2 regions of the Arthrobacter sp. Soil761 genome follow, and region 1 is predicted to be linked to the other one. Evidence: riboswitches for the same ligand, from Rfam matches in the RefSeq annotation. Region 1 holds a riboswitch; the other holds the start of a gene.
What was found. A riboswitch is a leader RNA that binds a small molecule or an ion and turns the genes downstream of it on or off. The one in region 1 is predicted to bind cyclic di-AMP.

Region 1 (3,399 bases):
AAGCGGCAAGGCGTCCGGACGCGTAGCTTTTCGCCCCTGCCGGATCGTTGACCGCTCCACCGGGAATGGAAGGCACGACGACGGCGGGCGGGCTGGGCAGGGCCGGCTCGGCTGGCGGCGCCTCCGGAACGGAAGGGACAGGGTTGGCCGGCGGAGGGTTGGCCGGGACAGGATTGGCAGGGGCTGGATTCACCGGGACAGGATTGCCGCCCACGGCGGCTGGGGCGGCTGGTGCGGGCGGCCTGGGCTGCTGGGCGGCCGCCGCGGCGGCCCTGGCGGCCGCTTCGGCCTGGCGGCGGGCCTGCTCCTCCGCTGCGGCGCGCTTGGCCGCCTGGGCCGCCTCGTAGGCAGCCAGCGCAGCCTGGCCTTGGCGGTACTCCCCCTCAAGCGCCGCCGTCGTCCCTTTCAGGGCGGCAAGCTGGGCCGTTAGCTCGCCGCCGTGCCGCTGCTCCTCGGCCACCTGCCGTGCCAGTGCGTCCCTGGCGGAACTGGCTGCCTCGGCTTTTGCCCTTGCCTCCCCGGACAGGCGCTCCCGTTCGCTCCTGGCAACCTTTTCCTGTTCCACCAGGGCAGCGGATACCTTTCCGGCCGCCGCCGCCTTGACCACCAACGCGGCCGTCTTGTCCCCCACGAGCTTGACGAGGTTGAGGCCCTGGACGCTGTTGGTCCCCAGGGCGTCCAGCGCCACGAAGAACCCGGCGTTGGTCCCGCCTGTCTTGTACGACTGCACGGCCAGGGCCCCGAGGTCCTTCCGGTACCGGGCCACTTCGTCGTTTGCGCGGGCGGCCCGTGCGGACAGGGTTTCCAGGCGTGATGTGGCTGACTGGAGCTCTGCATCCGCGGCAGCGTATTCGGCGGCCGACCGTACGGCTGCGTCCCCGGCTGCCTCCGACTGCGCCTGCAGGCCGGTCAAGAGCCCGTCGATGGTGGCAATTTCTGCAGCTTTTGCCGCTTCGGACGACTGCGCCTGCTGCACATCCGACCAGGAGGGATATCCGCCCGGCGGCGGCTCCTCCGCTGCGGCCGGCAGCACGGTGGCGGCGGCCAGGGCGATGGCCAGCACGCCACCGAGGAGCGGGATCCCTCGGCTGGTCACGAACAGGGGCATAGTCCCGAAGCTTACCGTCCGGCGCGGCCCCCGAGGGCGCGTCCGTGGCCACATTGTTACCGTTTGCAGCGATAAAGACCCTGCCTGCATTGGTCGAGGTCACCGCCCGAAATGCGAAGTACATCAAGACGTTTGCGCAATTGAGAGGGGAGCCTCGTATGTTATCCAAATGTGACAATCGGGGGCAGCGCGGGTTATGGTCGTTTGGTGTCCCTCTCAGACGGGACATTCCCGTCAGCATGCCGAGCCCTGCCGCTGATCATGGGATTCAACCGCTTTCCGTTTGGCAGGGACGGGGGAACCAAGTTTCTACGGCCACATGTGGCCTTGGGGTTAAGTCGTTAGCGCCTCCGCCCGCGGAGCCAGCTACCGGCCGGGTATCTCCAGCCCGAACCCGACAGCTCACCCCGCAGGCATGGGAGAGGCGATCAACTGTGTCAAAAATTTCCACCACTGCCCGTCACCGCGCGACTCCGGCCCGCTCCATTGTGCTCGAGGGCCTCGCCGTAACCGCCAAGTCCCAGGCCCGTTCGCTGGGCCGTCCGGCGCTTGCCGTTGCTGCAGCGTCCGGTATTGCCTTTGGCGTCGGAGCCCCCGCCCATGCAGGTGTCACCGGCCCGGACACCACTGAGAACACCAGCGTCCAGGCATACTCCGCACCTGCCCCGGCAGCAGCACCCGCCGCAGCAGCAGGAACCGTCCACACGGTGGTGTCCGGCGACACCATCGGGGCCATCGCGGCCGCCCATGGCGTCAGCCTCAACGACGTCCTGGCCGCCAACGGACTGGGACTGTCCTCGATCATCTACCCCGGTGACCAGATCAAGATCCCCGGCGCTGGCCACACCGCAGCCCCGGCGCCGGCAGCAGCTCCCGTCCAGACGGCAGCCGCAACCGCACCGGCAAACACCGGCATGAACATGTCCTACGCCTCAGCCGCCCCGGCGGCGTCCACCGGCACCGGGACCGGCGCTGCCATCCTGGCATCCGCTTACAGCCAGGTCGGCGTGAACCAGGACTGCACCGCAATGGTTGAGAAGGCCCTGCGCTCCGTCGGCAAGTCCGTCGGCGACCTGGCCCCGACGCAGTTCTTCCAGTACGGAACCGTTGTCGGCGCTCCCGCCCCCGGCGACCTGATCATCACCTCCGGCCACGTGGGCGTGTACGCCGGCAACGGCCAGGTTGTGAGCGGCGGCGTCAACGGCTACAGCACCGAGGTCCACTCCATCAGCTGGCTCGGCGGCTACTCCGCAGTCCGCGTAGCCTAGCCTTCGCAACGCTTTGGCAGCAGCAGGCTGGTATTAAACAGCAAAGCTGTTCTTAAACAGGAGGGCGGCAGCCGGGTATTCCCGGCTGCCGCCCTCCTGTCATTTCCGCACCGTACCGCTGAGGCAGTCACGTCCCGCAGAAGGTCATGTAGGTGCCGAAATCCTCAGGGGCACCTTCGGCGTAGCGTTCCAGGCCCGGCCGCTCGGCGAAGGGGCTGCCGACGGCCTCGAGCAACTGCTGCAGGGGAGCCAGGTTTCCGTCAGTGGCGGCGGACAGCGCCTCTTCCACGAGGTGGTTCCGCGGAATATAGGCAGGGTTCACGCTGTCCATCAGTTCCGCGTCGGGCCCCAGGGCCTGCCACCGCTCCGCCCAGGCGTCGAACGCTGCAAGGTCCAGGACCATGCCGCGCACGGGACGGAGGTCCCCCCGCGCGGCCTTGCCCAGGTTCCGGAAGAACAAGGTGTAGTCCACCGGCCCGTCCTTCAGGATGGCAATGGCACCGTCCACCAGGGCGGAGGCGGCGTCGCTGTCCGCATCCCCCGACAGGCCCAGCTTGGCCTTCATGCCGCCGGACCACGCCTGGCTGTACTGTCCGCGGAATCCGCCAAGTACCTCCACCGCGGGGGCAACCGCCTTTTCCTGGTCCCCGTCGATCAGCGGCAGCATTGCCTCCGCCAGCCGTGCAAGGTTCCATTCGGCCAGCACCGGCTGGTTGGCGTAGGCGTAGCGTCCGCTGACGTCGATGGAACTGTAGACAGCGGCGGGATTGAACGCATCCATGAACGCGCACGGGCCGTAGTCGATGGTTTCCCCTGAGATGGTCATATTGTCCGTATTCATGACCCCGTGCACGAACCCCACCAGCATCCACCGGGCCACCAGGTCCGCCTGGGCGGAGACCACCGAGGCGAACAACTCCAGGTAGGGGTTTGGGGCGCCGGCAGCGTGCGGGTAGTGCCTGCCGATGGCGAAATCCGCCAGCCGCTTCAGCAGCTCGAAGTTTTCCGTGGCCCGCGCGTACT
Region 2 (3,399 bases), on a different contig from region 1:
CCACAACGGCAGCCTGGCGGCCTACGGTCCCGGCATTTGCACTGACGGCCTTGGACATGGCGTCCAGGGGGTTGGTGCGAACCGTTTGCGCACGGTGGCGCGCAGAATGATGGCGTGAAGACACGAAGGTAGCCTCTCCCAATGCCTGCGAGGTGAGCTGTCGGATTCGGATGGGAGTCACCCGGCCACGCTGCTTCCTGGGAAGCTTGTGACTTAACCCCAAGGCCTTCTGAACATGAAGGCCAAAATTGGTTCCCCCGCCCCTGCCAGACGATGAAATGCGAACGGACCTTGAGCGGTGGCAGAGTTAGGCAATCCACTCAAGAGCGTCAACTTCGGAAAAGTTGACGCGAGTTAGACGGTACAGCAGTTTTGCTTCAATGTCACATTCAGGTCACGGCGCGTCGCGGACATGTGAGAGCGGGCAACCATTTGGTTACAGCCAGCCCATGGGATCGACAACTTCGCCATTGACCTGCACCTCGAAGTGGAGGTGGCAGCCGGTGGATGCGCCCGTGGTACCGCTCAGTGCCACCACGTCCCCGCGGGAGACGGTCTGGCCCACCTTGACGTTGAAGGACGAGAGATGGTTGTAGGTGGTCTCCAGCCCGTTGCCGTGGTCAATGACCACGCGGTTTCCGCCACCGAACTGGTGCCAGCCGGCAAAGGTCACGGTACCTGTCGCGGCGGCCAGGACCGAGGTCCCGCACTGCGCCACGAAGTCCTGGCCCCGGTGGAAGTCTCCGGAGCCTCCGGTGATGGGACTGACCCGGTAGCCGAAGGGGGAAGCGGTGGTGAGGGAGGCGAGGGGTGCAGCCAGGGTGCCGGCCGAAGCGGCACGCGTGACGGAGCCGGCGGACTGGGCGCTCAGGAGTTGCTTCAGCTTCCCGTCCGGGTCGGCCTGGGTCACCACGGCCGACCGGCTGAAGTCGATCTGTGCTCCGACATCGGCCGAGATCTGGGGCTGGGGGCTGACGGCGGACGCGGCCATGGGGGCACTGCCGGCGGTATCCGTGGCCATGACGGGACTCGTGGCGGGCACCGTGACCGTCAGCACCAGGCCTGTGGCGGCAAGGGCAATGCCGGCTTTTTGGCCAATACCGCTGGCGGCGGCAAACTCCGTCATCTGCCGGAAGGGACCCCGGCGGCGGCGCGCGTCACGATGCAGGTCGCGGGGGCGCTCCGCTGCGACAACTTCGGCAACCCGGGGTGCCGAAGGGGGGCCGGCCGCGCGGCGGCGGCCCCGGGAGGTCTGCATGGTCAAGAAGGGTTCCTCTCTGGAAGAAGCCTGCGGAGTTAGCTGTCGGATTCGGGTCAGAGAGATCAAAGACCCGGTCCGCCTTAGGCAAGCTTCTGCACAGGGGGTATTCCCGGAAGAATCCTTCACTGGAGAGGCTTGCTGCTGACGGACTTCACCCCAAGGCAGTCCCCCGCTGCCGCTTGTGGTTCCCCCGCCTCTGCCAGTAACGACTCGTGCACCTGGCCCGCTGGCAGAGCTCGGCTCCGGATCAGGTAACGCTTATGTATCAACGCTTGGTTCCACTATAGGGGCTTAAGACCCTAGGTAACAATTCCGTTACCTTTGCGTGGTTGCCCCTCCGTGGGGTATGGGCGCCCCGATCAGGGCTGGCTGATGGCCACGAAGACGTGGGCGGCAACCTCGGGCGGCAGCTCCAATGCGCCTTCGATTCCGGGGACCCGCACGGAGATGTATTCGCCCACGCGTTCCAGCGCCACGGCGGCACCCGGCCGGATACCGCCCTCGTCCAGCTGCGCCAGCAGTTCCGGTTCCACCTGGATCGGCTCCGCCAGGCGGCTGATGGTCACTCCGGAGGCGGGCCCGTAATTCTTCATCGCTTCCACCAGGCTGATGGCGCCGTCGGCAAAGCCGGGCCCCGCCTGGCCGCCCAGCGCCGCAAGGCCAGGAATGGGGTTGCCGTACGGCGACTCGGTGGGGTGGTCCAGCATCTCGTAGATGCGGCGCTCCACGCGCTCGCTCATGACATGTTCCCAGCGGCAGGCTTCGTCGTGGACGTAGGCCCAGTCCAGGCCAATGACGTCTGCCAGCAGGCGTTCGGCCAGCCGGTGCTTGCGCATGACCTCCGTGGCGCGCTTGCGGCCCGTGTCCGTGAGTTCCAGGTGCCGGTCGCCGGACACCACCACCAGCCCGTCCCGCTCCATGCGGCCGATGGTCTGGGAAACGGTGGGACCGGAGTGGCGCAGACGCTCGGCGATACGGGCCCGAAGGGCAACGATGTTTTCTTCCTCAAGCTCCAGAATGGTCCTGAGGTACATCTCCGTAGTGTCGATCAGATCCGTCATCCAGCTCAGCTCCTCGAGCGCAGTACCTTGCGTTGTCCCACCGTATCGCCTCTTCGCGCAAAGTAGTCCGGGGGAAAGCTTAGCCTATTTTGACTTTGTCCGAATAGCCGCGCCCCGAGGGGCTGCGCGGGGACGGCACGTCTCACTGTCCGGACTATGACGGGCCTGGCTCCCGCCCCCGGCGGCGGTTCAGGCAGAATGGGAATGGCCCGCAGCGCAGCCACCGGCGCTGCCGGCCACCGACCGCCCGCCCTTCCGGACCAAACTTTTGTCCCCGCCGAATTGGAGCACCTGTGAGCGACACCAGCATCACGATCCCCGCCGACCTCCTGCCCCAGGACGGGCGGTTCGGAGCCGGCCCGTCAAAGGTCCGGCAGGAGCAGATCGACGCGCTGGCAGCAGCTTCCAAGACGATCCTTGGCACATCGCACCGGCAGGCCCCGGTCAAGAACCTGGTCGGAGCGGTCCGTGAAGGGCTGAGCCAGTTCTTCCGCGCCCCGGAAGGCTACGAGGTGGTCCTCGGCGTCGGCGGCTCCACGGCTTTCTGGGACATCGCGAGCTTCGGCCTCGTGGAGAAGAAGGCCCAGCACCTGTCCTTCGGTGAGTTCGGGTCCAAGTTCGCCGCCGCCACCAACAAGGCGCCCTTCCTGGAAGCCTCCTCCATCATCAAGTCCGAGCCCGGCACCCGGCCCGCAGCCAAGGCCGAGGCCGGCGTGGACGTCTACGCCTGGCCGCAGAACGAGACCTCCACCGGCGTCGCCGCCCCCGTCAAGCGGGTAGCCGGAGCCGACGAGGGATCACTGGTCCTCGTGGACGCCACATCGGCGGCCGGCGGACTGGACGTGGACGTTGCCGAGAGCGATGTCTACTACTTCGCCCCGCAGAAGAACTTTGCCTCCGACGGCGGCCTCTGGCTTGGCCTGTTCTCCCCCGCAGCGCTGGAACGCGCCGCGCGCATCAAGGCCAGCGGCCGCTGGATCCCGGATTTCCTGGACCTGCAGACCGCGATCGATAACTCCCGCCTGAACCAGACCTACAACACCCCGTCGCTGTCCACGCTGGTGACGCTGAATGCCC

Region 2: another riboswitch for cyclic di-AMP. It lies ahead of ASG79_RS05600 (M23 family metallopeptidase); the one in region 1 lies ahead of ASG79_RS10030 (LysM peptidoglycan-binding domain-containing protein).

What each region holds. Positions count from the first base shown of each region.
Region 1 covers NZ_LMSF01000012.1:415,610-419,008, forward strand. Annotated here, with positions in the region: gene ASG79_RS10025 (coiled-coil domain-containing protein) at 1-1,108, opposite strand, end outside; cyclic di-AMP (ydaO/yuaA leader) riboswitch at 1,369-1,539, shown strand; gene ASG79_RS10030 (LysM peptidoglycan-binding domain-containing protein) at 1,543-2,376, shown strand; gene ASG79_RS10035 (protein adenylyltransferase SelO) at 2,504-3,399, opposite strand, start outside.
Region 2 covers NZ_LMSF01000005.1:83,122-86,520, forward strand. Annotated here, with positions in the region: gene ASG79_RS05595 (C40 family peptidase) at 1-58, opposite strand, end outside; cyclic di-AMP (ydaO/yuaA leader) riboswitch at 129-324, opposite strand; gene ASG79_RS05600 (M23 family metallopeptidase) at 437-1,258, opposite strand; cyclic di-AMP (ydaO/yuaA leader) riboswitch at 1,269-1,513, opposite strand; gene ASG79_RS05605 (metal-dependent transcriptional regulator) at 1,621-2,322, opposite strand; gene serC (phosphoserine transaminase) at 2,616-3,399, shown strand, end outside.